DNA from 3 places in the Cellulosimicrobium funkei genome. Region 3 is predicted to be linked to each of the others. Evidence: predicted binding sites of a transcription regulator. Region 3 holds the regulator's gene; each other region holds the start of a gene.
What was found. Region 3 encodes HrcA, which represses chaperone genes, less so after heat shock. Its sites were predicted from a motif close to TTNGCACTCGNNNNNNNCGAGTGCNAA; they were not measured.

Region 1: the regulator HrcA is predicted to act here: its motif matches at 1,745-1,771, upstream of BXA05_RS16810 (FmdB family zinc ribbon protein).
Region 2: the regulator HrcA is predicted to act here: its motif matches at 3,010-3,036, upstream of groES (co-chaperone GroES).

The regions. Positions count from the first base shown of each region.
Region 1 covers NZ_FTMI01000007.1:126,419-131,170, reverse strand. Annotated here, with positions in the region: gene BXA05_RS16815 (penicillin acylase family protein) at 1-1,589, opposite strand, end outside; gene BXA05_RS16810 (FmdB family zinc ribbon protein) at 1,864-2,178, shown strand; gene BXA05_RS16805 (SAF domain-containing protein) at 2,363-3,088, shown strand; gene mscL (large conductance mechanosensitive channel protein MscL) at 3,217-3,705, shown strand; gene BXA05_RS19825 (hypothetical protein) at 3,735-4,067, opposite strand; gene BXA05_RS16790 (PDDEXK-like endonuclease domain-containing protein) at 4,092-4,752, opposite strand, start outside.
Region 2 covers NZ_FTMI01000004.1:117,714-122,465, forward strand. Annotated here, with positions in the region: gene tsaD (tRNA (adenosine(37)-N6)-threonylcarbamoyltransferase complex transferase subunit TsaD) at 1-495, shown strand, start outside; gene BXA05_RS11630 (glutamate--cysteine ligase) at 509-1,666, opposite strand; gene BXA05_RS11635 (class I SAM-dependent methyltransferase) at 1,663-2,940, opposite strand; gene groES (co-chaperone GroES) at 3,180-3,476, shown strand; gene BXA05_RS11645 (WhiB family transcriptional regulator) at 3,666-3,956, opposite strand; gene BXA05_RS11650 (MerR family transcriptional regulator) at 4,214-4,752, shown strand, end outside.
Region 3 covers NZ_FTMI01000005.1:142,860-147,611, forward strand. Annotated here, with positions in the region: gene BXA05_RS13870 (HIT domain-containing protein) at 35-397, opposite strand; gene BXA05_RS13875 (16S rRNA (uracil(1498)-N(3))-methyltransferase) at 394-1,206, opposite strand; gene dnaJ (molecular chaperone DnaJ) at 1,220-2,344, opposite strand; gene hrcA (heat-inducible transcriptional repressor HrcA) at 2,451-3,467, opposite strand; gene BXA05_RS13890 (MFS transporter) at 3,547-4,752, opposite strand, start outside.

The sequences.
Region 1 (4,752 bases), on a different contig from region 3:
CTGGGGACGTAGCCCTGCCAGTCGTAGCGCTCGTCGGACCCGTCGCGCGGCCACGTGCCGTCGGAGGGCACCTCGGCGTCGGGGACCGCCTGGCGGACGGGGATCTTCCCGGGCGCCTGGTAGCCGATGTGGCCGTCGGCAGTCGCGAAGACGATGTTCTGGGCTGGCACCTCGAAGAGCGCGGCGGCCGCCTGCATGTCCTCGGCGTCCTGCGCGAGGTTGAACGCGAAGACGGCGTCGGCGGTGCGGCCCGGCTCGAGCGCGGTCCACTGGAGCGCGACGGCGTACTCCCCCAGCCGCGTGTCCAGCGCGGGCGTGTCGACGGCCGCGTCCGTCGCCGGGATCGCCTCGGAGACGATCGGCCCGTGGAGCGTCGAGCGGACCTCGATCTCGATGTCGTCGCCCCCGGCGACGCGCAGCGTCTCGGTGCGGGTCTCCAGCGGGACCCACTCGTCGCCGCGCAGGTAGGTGTCGTCGCGCACGCGCTCGACGAAGAAGTCGGTGACGTCGGCGCCCATGTTCGTCAGGCCCCAGGCGAGCTGGGCGTTGTGCCCGATGACCACGCCGGGGAAGCCGGCGAACGAGAAGCCCGCGACGTCGAACCCGCACGCCGGGGAGACCTCGTTGCAGTGGAGCCCCACCTGCGCCCAGATGCCGGGCGCCCCGAGGGCGAGGTGCGGGTCGTTCGCGAGGATCGGCTTGCCCGACGCCGTGTGCTCGCCGGAGACGACCCACGAGTTCGAGCCGGTGCCCTCGCCGCGCCCGATGAGCACGGGGACGGCGCCGAGCGCGCGGTCCGCTGCCTGGAGCGCGGCCTGGAGGTGGTCCGAGCCGTACTCGGCGCGGGCCTGCGGGCCCAGCTCGAGCGCGACCTCCTGCGGGTTCTCGAGCTCGCCGGGGTCGAGGATCGGCGCGTTGAGCCCGGACGGGTAGGCGGGGAACAGCTCCGCGACGCGCGCCGTGTCCTGGAGCGTGCCGTAGGCCAGCGCGCGGTCGAGCTCGTCGTCGTAGTTGCCGCGCAGGTCCCAGGCCATCGCCTTGAGCCACGCGAGCGAGTCGACCGGGTCCCAGGGCTCGGGCTCGGCGACGTCGACCTGCAGCCCGAGCACCGTGTACTCGAGCGCGATCTCCGACGGGCTGCGGTCCTCCAGGTAGGCGTTGACGCCCTCCGCGTACGCCTGGAGGTACGCCTTGGTCTCGGGAGAGACGACGTCCCACTCCTCCTCCGCGACCTGGCGCCAGCCGAACGTGCGCGTCACGGTGTCGGCGGCGATCGCGTCCGGGTTGTCGCCGACGAGCTCGGCGAGCCGCCCCGACGTGACGTGCCGGCGGTAGTCCATCTCGAAGAAGCGGTCCTGCGCCTGGACGTAGCCCTGGGCGCGGAAGAGGTCCTCGGGGGTGTCGGCGTAGATCTGCGGCACGCCCTGGGCGTCGCGCAGCACGGTCACCTCGCTGCCGAGGCCGGGCACGGAGATCTCGCCGGACGCCTGCGGGAGCGGGCGCCGGACGGTGACCACGACGAACGCGGCACCCGCGACGAGCGCGACGACGAGAAGCGCCGCCACGCCGATCAGGACGCGCCGGCGCACGGACCGGCGACGGCGCCGCGGCGCGGCCGCGGCCTCGCCCGGGGTCGCGGGGTCGGCACCGGTGGCGGGGTCACCGGCGGGGGCCTCGGCGGGTTCGTGCGCAGACACGGATGCGAGACTACCCCGGCCCTGCCCGGGCGCCGGTCCGCGTATGATTAGCACTCGGAAGTTTCGAGTGCCAGGCGGTGTTGACACCGTCGACCAGGCCGAGACCGTCCCGATCCCGACCCGCCGGTGGCCGCCTCGACGGCCGTCTCGTGAACGAGGAGAACCCGTGCCCACCTACGCCTACAGCTGCACCGCCTGCGGTCACGCCTTCGACATCCACCAGTCGTTCAGCGACGACGCCCTCACGGTGTGCCCCGAGTGCTCGGGCCGCCTGCGCAAGGTGTTCTCCTCCGTGGGCGTGACGTTCAAGGGCTCCGGCTTCTACCGCACGGACTCGCGGTCCGGCGGGAAGACGTCGACGGCGCCCGCCGCCTCGGCGTCCAGCGCGTCGTCGTCCTCGTCGTCGTCGTCGGGGTCGCCCTCGTCGTCGGGCGGCACGGGCTCGGGCGGCGCGTCGAGCAGCTCTGCCGCGTCGTCCTGACCTGACGCGGCGCCGCCGGGTCGCTCGCCCCTGACGCGCCCGGGCTCCGGCGTCGGCGCCGCACCGGTGCGCGGCCGACCACAGCGGGCCGGTCGGCTCACGGTGGGCGGACCGCGCGCCGCGTCGTCCACAGACCGCCGCGCACCGCGGCCACCGGCTCGCCGCGCGCGGCTACGGTCGCGCCATGCCTCGCTCCTCCCGCCCGCCCGGCCCGTCAGCCCACCCCGGCCGCGCCGCCGTCCGGCGGCGGCTGCTGCACGGCCTGTGGTGGCGGTCCCGGTTCGTGGTCGCGGCGCTGTGCTGCGGGCTCGCGGCGTCGGTCGTCGTCGGTGCGCTGCGGCCCCCGCCCCCGCCGACGGCTCCCGCCGTCGTGACGGCCCGCGCCGTGCCGCCCGGCACCACGCTCGCGGCACCCGACGTGCGGGTGGACCACGTCCCGGCCTCCCTCCTGCCCGCCGGGGCGCCGACTCGGCCCGACGACGTCGTCGGGCGCCGCGCGACCGTCGCCCTTCCGGAGGGCACCCTCCTCCAGGACGGCCTCGTCGCCGGAGGAGAGCTCGCCGCCGGTGCGCCCGCCGGGACCGTGGTCGCGCCCGTCCGGCTCGACCCGGGCGTCGCCGCGCTCCTCGGGCCGGGCGACCGCGTCGACCTGCTGGCCGCGGGCGACCCCGCCGTCGCCCCGGGGCCCACGGACTCCGAACAGACGGAGGCCGCTCCCCCGGTCGACCCGTACCTGGCCCGCGCCGCGGTCGTCGTGCCGGCGCCCGAGCCCGACGACGGCGGCGGCCTGCTCGGCACCGGTGGGTCGGGCTCCGACGTCGTGACGCTCGTCGCGGTACGCCCCGAGGAGGCCGTCCGGCTGGCGGCGCGGACCGGGCACGCCCCCGTCACAGCTGTCCTGGTCCCCTGACGACTCCGTGAGACCGCCGACCCGCCGGGCGAAGCCGTTGCCGCTCGCCGCGCCCGTTGGCAGGATCGCGCGTGCATGTCGTGGCGCCGCCGCCACGCGTGCCCGTCGACAGGAGAGGGAAGCAGCACATGAAGGGCGTGTTCCAAGGGTTCAAGGAGTTCGTGCTCCGTGGCAACGCGATCGACCTGGCGGTCGGTGTCGTCATCGGGGCCGCGTTCTCCGGGGTCGTCACGGCGATCGTCGAGGACTTCATCAACCCCCTCATCGGGGCGATCTTCGGCAAGCCCGACCTCACCGGCCTGTGGGACATCACGCTGCGCGCGGGAGACGCGGCGAAGGACATCCCGCCCTCCGTCATCTCCGTCGGCGGGGTCCTCAACGCGATCCTCCAGTTCCTCATCATCGCCGTCGCCCTCTACTTCGTCATCGTCCTGCCGATGAACAAGCTGGCGGAGCGACGCAAGAAGGACGAGGAGCCCGAGCCCGAGGCACCGGCCGAGGACGTGCGCGTGCTCCAGGAGATCCGCGACCTCCTCGCCGCCCAGGCCGGGAGCGGCCCCGCCGCGGCGCCCGGCGGGACGCCGCCCGGCGGGACGACGCCCCCGCAGCACCTCTGACGCCGCTCAGCCGGTCGCCGGGCGAGCCGTCAGTGGCGCCCGTAGTGGGGCGGCACGTCGCCCAGCAGGCGGTCGTCGTTCTCGCCCGGAGCGCCGCGGCGGGGGGCTGACTCGTCGCCCCAGCCCTCGGCCCGCTCGTCGGCGCTCGTGCCGGGCACCACCGTGCTCTCGGTCCCCCGCCGCACGGCCCGCCGCGGACGCCGACGGCGCCCGGGCTCGGGCTCGGGCTCAGGCTCGGGCTCGGGCTCGGGCTCGGGCTCAGGCTCAGGCTCAGGCTCAGGCTCAGGCTCAGGCTCGGGACGGTCGCGCGCGTCGTCGGGCAGGTGCCGCGGGTCGGGGCTCGGGTCGGCGGTCGTGCTCACGCGTCCCATGGTCCCACCGGCGGGCTACAGGTCCTCGTCGCCGTGCTGCTCGTCGTCGTCGATCACCGGCACGACGACGATCCGGTCGCCGCCGCCCGTCTGCGCGACGCCGCCCGTCTCCGGGAGCCGCGCGTCGCGCACGGCCTGCACGACCCGCCGGATGCGCTCGGCCTCCTTGGCGGGGTCGAGGAACGCGGCGGCGGACCAGACCTGCGCGACCGTCCAGCCGATGCGCTCGAGCCGCTCGGCGACCTGCCGGTCGCGCACGCGGACGCTGCGCTCGGCGACGTAGGCCGCGTCGTCGGTGAGCACGGCGACGAGGAGCTCGCCGGGCAGGTCCGGGTGGCCGACGACGAGCGGGATGCGGTCGCCGTCGCCGATGCCGTAGTCGGTCTCGACGACGAGCCCCGCGCGCCAGAGCCGCTCGGCGAGGTCCAGGACGAGCCGGTCGGGGCTGCCGCCGAGGTCGACGCCGTTGCCCAGCGTGACCTGGTCGGCGGCGCCGCTGCGCTGCTCGGCCAGGTCGAGCACCTCGGCGAGCAGCCGGGCGCCCGCGCCGCGCAGGCGCTCGGGGTCGAGGTCGCCCGCCGTGAAGCACGAGACGACGTGGAGACGCCGGCGCGTCGCCCCGACGGCGTCGAGCAGCATGGCCTCGGCGCCCGGGGTGTTGAGGATGCCGAACCGG
Region 2 (4,752 bases), on a different contig from region 3:
CCGCACATCGACCGCCTCGCGCGCGAGGGCGACCCCACGGCGATCCGGTTCCCGCGGGGCCTCACCGCGCGCAAGGACCAGGAGAAGCACGCGTACGACTTCTCGTTCTCGGGCCTCAAGACGGCCGTCGCGCGCTGGGTCGAGGCCCGCCAGGACGCGGGGGAGGAGATCCCCGTGCACGACGTCGCCGCCTCCTTCGCGGAGTCCGTCGCCGACGTGCTCACCGCCAAGACCATCGCCGCGTGCGAGCGGCACGGCGTCTCGACGCTCGTCGTCGGCGGCGGGTTCAGCGCGAACTCCCAGCTGCGCGACATGGCCGCGGAGCGCTGCGCGGAGGCGGGCATCGAGCTGCGCATCCCGCCGATCCGCTACTGCACCGACAACGGGGCGATGATCGCCGCGCTCGGCTCGGCCGTCGTGCGGGCGGGCGTCGCGCCGTCGAGCCTGGACATCGGCGTCGACTCGTCGATGCCGCTCACCGTCACGCACGTGTGACGGCCCGGCCGGGTCACAGGGGCCGGCCGGCCCGCATCTCGGCGACGAGCGAGCGCACGACGGCGTCCAGCTCGCCCCCGTGGCGCCGCGCCACCGCGCGCTGCCGCTGGTAGGACGCGCCGCGCCGCACGATGGTGCGCACGCCGTCGAGCTCGTCGAGGCAGCCGAGGCGCGCCGCGACGGGCTCGAGCTCGACGAGCAGCCGCCCCACGGCGTCGGTCACGAGCTCCTCGTTGCCCTCGCGGTCGAGGATGATGATCGCGTCCATGCCGTAGCGCGCCGAGCGCCACTTGTTCTCCTGCGCGTACCACGGCGGGATGCTCGGCAGCTCGCGCCCCTCGTCGAGCATCGTCGAGAAGTGCTCGACGAGGCAGTGCGTGAGGGCGGCCAGCGCCAGGAGCTCGGAGATGTTCGTGACGCCGTCGCAGATGCGTGTCTCGAGCGTGCCGAACTGCGGCGCGGGCCGCAGGTCCCACCGGACCTCGTCGAACGCGTCGATGACGCCGGTGTGCAGCATGTCGGCGACGTAGCCCTCGAGCTCCTCCCACGTCCCGAACTGGAACGGCAGGCCCGCGGTCGGCAGCTGCTGGAACATGAGCGCGCGGTTCGACGCGTAGCCGGTGTCCTTGCCGCCCCAGAACGGCGAGCTCGCCGAGAGCGACTGGAGGTGGGCGAACGTCGTGAGCATCGCGCGCTGGATCGGCAGCACCTTGGCGCGGTCCTCGATGCCGACGTGCACGTGCACGCCGTAGATGAGCATCTGCCGCCCCCACCACTGGGTGCGGTCGATGAGCGTGGTGTAGCGCTGCTTGTCGGTGACCTTCTGCTGCGCCCAGCGCGCGAACGGGTGCGTGCCCGCGCTCATGAGCTCGACGCGCAGCGGGTCCGTCACGGCGCGCAGCTCCTCGACCGAGCGCTGCAGGTCGCGGCCGGCCTCGCCCACCGTGCGGCACACGCCGCTCACGACCTCGACGGTGTTGAGCAGGAGCTCCTGCTTGATCGACGGGTGCGGCCCGCCGTCGGCCGGGCGCACGGCGTCGAGCACGGTCTGCGCGACCTGCCGCAGGTCGCCCGAGTCGGCGTCGACGAGCGCGAGCTCCCACTCGAGCCCGACGGTCGAGCGCTCCGAGCGGGCGAAGGGGATCGCCGTGCGGCGCGGGAGGGCGCTCACCGGGGCCCGTCCTGCCCGGCGCCGGCCGGGGGAGCGGAGAGCGGCTCGACGACGAGCACCTGCTGGGAGCCGCCGACGCGCGTGAGGACGATCGTGGCGGTCGCGTCGCCCGTGAGGGCGAGCTGCCGGCGGAGCTGCTCCGGCGTGACGGCGGTGCCCCGCTTCTTGATCGTCAGACGACCCACGCCGCGCTCGCGCAGGTAGGAGCGCAGCCGCTTGAGGCCGAACGGCATGGTGTCGAGCACGCGGTAGCCGCGCGCGAGCCCGTCCGCGAGCCCCGTCGCGTCGAGCGGCGCGGGGGAGTCGGTGGTCACGTACGCGATGGTCCGGTCGAGCAGGCGACCGCCCAGCCCGCGCGCCGCGTGGGCGACGAGCCCCGCGCGGATCACGGCGCCGTCGGGCTCGTAGAGGTACTGCCCGACGGCGCCCACCTCGGGCACCACGTCCGCGTCGCCCGGGCGGTGGGCGATCCGGCGCGTGGTGGTGCGCGCGGTCCCGTCGGGCCCGGTCCACGACGACAGGACGAGCGCCGACCGGCCCGGTCCCTCGGGCGCCAGCGGGCCGAACCAGAGCCCGGCCTCCACGACGTCCCCGTCGACCGACACCCACTCGGTCTCGGCGTCCTCGGGCAGACCCGCGTGCGGGATGCCCGGGCCGACCTTGATCCCGACCGCGGGCACGCGCTCGCGCAGCGCCCACACCGCGTCGAGCGGCGGGGCGTAGGCCTTCGGGTCGAACACGCGCGTGCCGGCGCGCGTGCGGCGCGCCGGGTCGGCGTACACGCCCTCGATCCGCTCGCCCTCCAGGTCGAGCGCGAGCCCGTCGCCGTGGCGCACCTCGGCCTCGGGGAAGTGGCGCAGGTTGACGGTCGCGATCGCCGCGGTGAGCTCGTCGACGTCGGTCGCGAGCACCTCGAGCTCCGCGGCGGCGAACGCGAGCGCGTCGACGCCGATCCCGCTCGTGAGGTCCGCGACGCGCCGGATCCCCGCCTCCTGGTACCGCCGGGCGTGCAGGCCCGCGACGACGAGCCGGCTCGCCTGCTCCAGCCCCGCCTGCGTGAAGAGCATGCCGTCGGCGAACGCGCCGAGCTTGCCGTGCGCCGCGGCGCGCAGCCGGGACTGGGTGAGGGCCGCGGCGGCCAGGTCCGGGTCGACGCCCTTCGCGCGCAGCCCTGCCGCGAGCACGAGCGCCTGCTGCTCGTCGTACGGCGGGAGCGCGCCGAGCAGGGCCCAGCCCTCGGGGCTGAGCAGCTTGGTGAGCGTGGCGGCGTCCATGGCGTCGATCCTTCCACGGGGGCCGGGGACCACGCGCAGCCGGAGCCCGGATCGTCCGCAGGGCGGACGTTGGCACTCGCCTTGACCGAGTGCTAACCGGGACCTAGATTTGAGACGTGCCGCCACCGCTCGCGGAGGCGGCACCACGTGCGACCAGGCTGTCCGGCACCCGCGACGACGGCCAGCCGGTGCGCTCGACCCATCCGTTGCAGTTCTCACCGCGAAAGGGGAGGTCCGACGTGTCGGTCCCCATCAAGCCGCTCGAGGACCGGATCGTCGTGAAGGCCCTCGAGGCCGAGACCACGACCGCATCCGGCCTGGTCATCCCGGACACCGCCAAGGAGAAGCCCCAGGAGGGCGAGGTCCTGGCTGTCGGTCCGGGCCGTGTCGACGACAACGGCAACCGCGTCCCGCTCGACGTGACCGTCGGCGACAAGGTCATCTACAGCAAGTACGGCGGCACCGAGGTCAAGTACGGCGGCGAGGACTACCTCGTCCTGTCCGCGCGCGACATCCTCGCCGTGGTGGTCGGCTGACGCCGACCCGGTTCAGCAGCAGGGCCCCGCGACCGTCGGTCGCGGGGCCCTGCTGCGTTCCGTGGCCGGTCGCCCCACCGGTGGTCCCACGGGTCGTGCGCACGTGCGTCCGGTACGACGTCGGACCGGGGCCGTGCAGGTCTGCTGGTGGCGCGGAGGCACCGAGGACGGTGCCCGGGGAGGGGTGCGTCAGCCGGTGCGGCGGGCGCCGCCCGCGAGGATGGCGGCGCGCTCGTCCTCGCTCAGGCCGCCCCACACCCCGTACGGCTCACGCACGCGGAGCGACTGCTCGCGGCACTGCATCATCACGGGGCACGAGTGGCAGATCGCCTTCGCGGCCTCCGCTCGCCGTCGTCGCGTCGAGCCGCGTTCACCCTCGGGGTGGAAGAACAACGTGTCGTCCGCGTCGCGGCACGAACCCTGGTACTGCCATTCCCACAGCTCCATGACGGGCCCGGGGAGCCTCGAGATCTCTGCCATGCCGAACAACCTACAAGCGTTGCAAGGGTTGTTCAAGTCCCCTGTGAGGAAAAAGTGAACGAGCAGGTTGAACCGCTCGTGGAGCGGTGCGGGTCTGCTCAACCGCGTCGGCTGATCCTGCCGCGCTGACGCGATCGGCTGCGCCCGGCGCGTTTGCGCGTGCAGCGAACAAATACGCCACGGGTCTGGCGCGAAGGGTGCACGACTGTGACCTCTACGAGGTGGCGAGACGGGTGCCCGCTCGGCAGAATCGATCCATGACCTCAGTCCGGTCCGCCCCCGACCCCGAGGGAGCCCGACCGAGCATGACCTCGTCCCCCGGCCTCGCCGTCGCCGCCGTCGCGCGCCGGCTCGGCGTCGCGCCCGCGACCCTGCGCACCTGGGACCGTCGCTACGGCCTCGGCCCCTCGCAGCACCGGGCCGGCTCCCACCGGCGCTACACCGACGACGACGTCGCTCGCCTCGTCGTGATGCGCCGCCTCACGCTCGACGGCGTCGCGCCCGCCGACGCGGCCCGCGCCGCGCTCGCCGCCGACGAGGAGGAGCTCGCCGCGAACCGTGGGGCGATCTCCTTCGACGACCGCGGAGCCGACGGCGCGGGCGACCTCGACGCCGACGAGCCCGAGGCCGACGACGAGGCGCCCGAGCCGCCGCCGTCGCGCCCGTTCCTGCGCTCCGTCCCGGGTGGCGAGCCCGCACGGGCCGCCGGTCCCCGTCCGGTCGGCGTCCGTGAGGGACCGCGGCCCACGCGCGTCTCCGACGTCGTCGACGCGGCGATCGCCTACGACCAGCGCGC
Region 3 (4,752 bases):
GCGGCCGGGCGTCACACGCGCTTTCGCGCAGGGCTCAGGCGGGCGACCAACCGAGCTCGGCGCCCGCGATGACGTGGCCGTGCACGTGGAACACGCTCTGGCCGGCGCGCGGCCCCGAGTTGAAGATGAGCCGGAACTGGCCGTCGGCCAGGTCGCCCGCCACCTCGTCCGCCAGCGCGACGACGTCGCCCAGCAGCTCCGGGTCCGCCGCCGCGAGCTGGGCGATGTCGCCGTGGTGGTCGCGCGGCACCACGAGCACGTGCACGGGCGCCTGCGGGTCGATGTCGCGGAACGCGATCGAGCGCTCGCTGGTCGCCACGACGTCGGCCGGCACCTCCCCCGCGACGATGCGGCAGAAGAGGCAGTCCGGGTCGGTGCGCAGGTCGGTGCTCGTCATGACCCCGAGGCTAGACCACGCGTCCCGGCCACGCCCCAGCGGCCGAGCCGCTCCGCGAGCAGCGCCACGGCCACCGGGCCGGCGGTCGACGTGCGCAGCACGTGGGGCCCGAGCCGCGCCGCGACCGCGCCGGCCGCCGTGAGGTCGGCGAGCTCCCGGTCGGAGATCCCGCCCTCCGGGCCGACGACGACGAGCACCTCGGGCGCCGCCGCGCCGTCCATGGCCGGACCGGCGGGCAGCCCGACGTCGGCGAGCGGCGTCGTCGCCTCCTCGTGCAGGACGATCGCCCGACCGCCCGCCGCGACGACGTCGACGACGCGCGCCGCGAGGCCGCGCGAGTCGAGCGCGACCTCGACGCGGGGCAGTCGCGCCCGCCGGGCCTGCTTGGTCGCCGTGCGGACGGTCGCGAGCCACCGCGCGCGGGACTTCGCCGCGCGCTCGCCGCGCCACACGACGACGGAGCGCTCCGCCTGCCACGGCACGACCACGTCGACGCCGATCTCCGTCGCCGCCTCGATCGCCATCTCGTCGCGGTCACCCTTGGCGAGCGCCTGGACGAGCGTCACGACGACGTCCGGTGCCGGCTCGCGGTCCACCTCCTGCACGAGGAGCGTCACGCGGCCCGACTCGGCGTGCTCGACGACGCACCGCAGCCGGAGCCCGTCGCCGTCGACGACGTCGACGCGCTCCCCTGCGCCGCGCCGCTGCACGACGCCCGCGTGCCGGCCCTCCGCGCCGTCGAGCACGTAGCGGTCGCCGGGCGCGACGCCGTCGGTCCCCGTCTCGGCGAGGAACACCGGAGCACTCATGCCCGCGCCCCGCTCAGCGGCCGGAGAGCTTGTCGCGCAGGCGCGAGAACACGCCCGGGTGCGCGGCGGCGAGCCGGGGCTCGGGCCGCTCCTCGCCGCGCAGCGCGGCGAGCGAGCGCAGGAGCTGCTCCTGCTCGGGGTCGAGGGCCGTCGGCACCTGGACCTCGATGTGCACGTTGAGGTCGCCGCGACCGCTGCCGTGCAGGTGCCCGACGCCGAGGTTCTTCAGCGTGACGATCTGGTTCGGCTGCGTGCCGGGGCGCAGGTCGATCTCCTGGAGCCCGTCGAGCGTCTCCAGCTCGAGCACGGTGCCGAGGGCGGCCGCCGTCATGGGCACCTGGAGGGTGCAGTGCAGGTCGTCGCCGCGGCGCACGAACGTGTCGTGGTTGCGCTCGCGGATCTCGACGTACAGGTCGCCCGCGGGGCCGCCGGCCGGGCCGACCTCGCCCTGCGCGGTGAGCTTGATGCGCGTGCCCGTGTCGACGCCCGCCGGGACGTTGACCGTGATGCTGCGGCGGCTGCGCACGCGGCCCTCGCCCGAGCACTCCGCGCACGGCTCGGGGATGACCGTGCCGAAGCCCTGGCACGCGGCGCACGGCGCGCTCGTCATGACCTGGCCGAGGAACGAGCGCGCGACGCGCTGGACCGTGCCGCGGCCGTGGCACACCTCGCACGTGCGGGGCGAGGTGCCCGGACGGCAGCAGGTGCCGCCGCACGTGCCGCACACGACCGCCGTGTCGACCTGGAGCTCGCGCTGCGCGCCGAACGTCGCCTCGGAGAGGTCGATGTCGAGCCGCACGAGCGCGTCCTGGCCGCGGCGGGCACGCGGGATCGGCCCCTGCTGCGCCTGGGCGCCGCCGAAGAACGTCTCGAAGATGTCCTGGAAGCCGAACCCGCCGCCCATGGGGCCGCCGCCCCCGCCGCCGGGGGCGCTGGGGTCGACGCCGAGGTCGTACTGCTGGCGCTTCTCCGGGTTGGACAGCACCTCGTAGGCGCGCGCGACGTCCTTGAAGCGGTCGCCCGCCTCCTCGCCCGCGACGTCCGGGTGCAGCTCGCGCGCGAGCTTGCGGTACGCCTTCTTGATCTGGTCCTGGCTGGCGTCACGGGCCACGCCGAGGATCTCGTAGTAGTCGCTCACACGTCACTCTCTGCTGGTGCGGGTCGTGAGGCCGGCGCGCGGCCGGTCGGGAGGGGTCGGGGGTGGTCGTCGAGCGGGCCCGCCGCGGGCGGGGAGACCGCGGGGCTCACGTGCCGAGCACCCGTGACAGGTAGCGCGCGACCGCGCGCACCGCCGCGATGGTGCCGGGGTAGTCCATGCGGGTCGGCCCGATCGAGCCGACGAGCGCGACCGTGTCACCGTCGTTACCGTAACCGGTCGTCACGACGGAGGTCTCCGCGAGGCCCTCGAGCTGGGTCTCGCGACCGATCCGGACGCTCACGCCCGACTCGGCGGCCATCTCGGTGAGCAGCCCGAGCAGGACGACCTGCTCCTCGAGCGCCTCGAGGACGGGGCGCAGCGCGTGCTCGAACCGCATGCCCGCGCGCGCGAGGTTGGCCGTGCCCGCGAGGACGAGGCGCTCCTCGCTCTCCTCCGCGAGCGTCTGGGCGACGAGGTCGCCCACCGCGCGGACGAGCGGGGCGTCGTCGGGGTGGAAGCTCTCGGTCACGGCGGCGAGACCGGGCGCGAGGTCCGTGAGGCGCTTGCCCGCGGCCGCGGCGTTGAGCCGTGCGCGCACCTCGACGAGGGTCCCCTCGTCCGGCAGGCTCGCGACCTCGAGCGTGCGCTGCTCGACGCGGCCCGTGTCCGTGATGATGACGACCAGGAGGCGCGACTCGCCGACGGGCACGAGCTCGAGGTGGCGCAGGCCCGACCGGCTCAGCGACGGGTACTGCACGACGGCGACCTGGCCGGTGAGCTGGGCGAGAAGGCGCCCGGCGCGCGCGATGACGTCGTCGAGGTCCACGCCCTCGGACAGGAAGGTCTCGATGGCGCGCTTCTCCGGCGCGGACAGCGGCTTGACGCCCGAGAGGCGGTCCACGAAGAGCCGGTAGCCCTTGTCCGTCGGGATCCGGCCCGCGGACGTGTGCGGCTGCGCGATGTACCCGGCGTCTTCGAGAGCCGCCATGTCGTTGCGGATCGTGGCGGGCGAGACGCCGAGGCTGTGGCGCTCGGTGAGCACGCGCGAACCCACGGGCTCGCGCGTGAGGACATAGTCCTCGACGATGGCCCGCAGCACCTCGAGCCGGCGCTCCTCGCTCACGTCCACCTCCCGCGTGCCGCACCGTCGCCGCCCGGGCGGGCGTGCGGGCGTCGGCACTCTCGACCTCCGAGTGCCAATCCTACGCGTCCGCGCGGCCCGTCCGGCGGTCCTCCGCTCGTCGCGAACGCAGGTCGAGGAGGCCGACGACGAGCGCGACCGCGACGAGGCCGATCGTCACCAGGAGCGCGCGCCCGGTCGCGTCCGCGGCCGAGTCGCCGCTCGCGAGCCCGCCGTAGTAGACGGACAGGACCACGGAGATCCCGACGGCCGACCCGATGCGCTGACCGAGCTGCAGCATGCTGCCCGCCACCCCGGCCCGGCTCACCGGGACCTCGGACAGCGTGAGCGTCTGGTTCGGCGCGATGACCGTGCCGCTGCCCGCGCCCGCGACGAGCAGCGCGACCGCGAGCGCCGGGCCGACGGCGCCCGGGTCGTCCCCGAGCGTGCGCACGACGACCTCCGCCGCGACCACCCCCACGAGCACGAGCACGACGCCGCCGACGACGAGCTCGCGGCCCCAGCGCGCGACCCAGCGGCCCGAGAACCACGCCGACACGCCCGACGCGACCGCGAACGGCGTGCCGACGAGCCCCGCCTGGAGCGGCGTGTACCCCAGCTCGTCCTGGAGGTAGAGCGTGACGACGAGGAAGATGCCCGTGAACCCGGCGAAGTACGCGAGGCCGAGCAGCGCGCCGTTGCGGAAGGACCCGAGCCCCACGACCTGGGGGTCGAGGACGGCCTCGCCCGTGCGCCGCTGGTAGCGCCGCTCCCACCCGACGGCGGCCACCACGGCGGCCGCGGCCGGCACGAGCCACCACCAGCGCGACGCGTCGTCGCCGCGGCCCGTCGTCGTGACGAACGGCATCATCACGCCGAGGGTCGCGGCGCCGAGCAGGCCCAGCCCGACCAGGTCCAGCCGGCGCGGCCCGCGCGCCGCGCCCGAGCCGGTGCGCGGTGGCCCGGGCACGAGGCGCCACGCGAAGGGCAGGAGCACGGCGACGACGGGGATGTTCACGAGGAACACCCACCGCCACCCCGTCTCCGGGCCCGCCGCGGCGATGATGAGCCCGCCCAGCAGGGGCCCGAGCGCCGTCGAGACGCCGATGGTCGCGCCGAACATGCCGAACGCGCGCCCGCGCTCGTACCCGCGGAACTGCTGCTGGATGAGACCGACGACCTGCGGGTTGAGGACGCCCGCACTCACGCCCTGGAGCAGCCGCGCGACGCCGAGCCACGTGTCGGTCGGCGCGAGCCCGGACGCGAGGCTCATGAGCGCGAAGCCCAG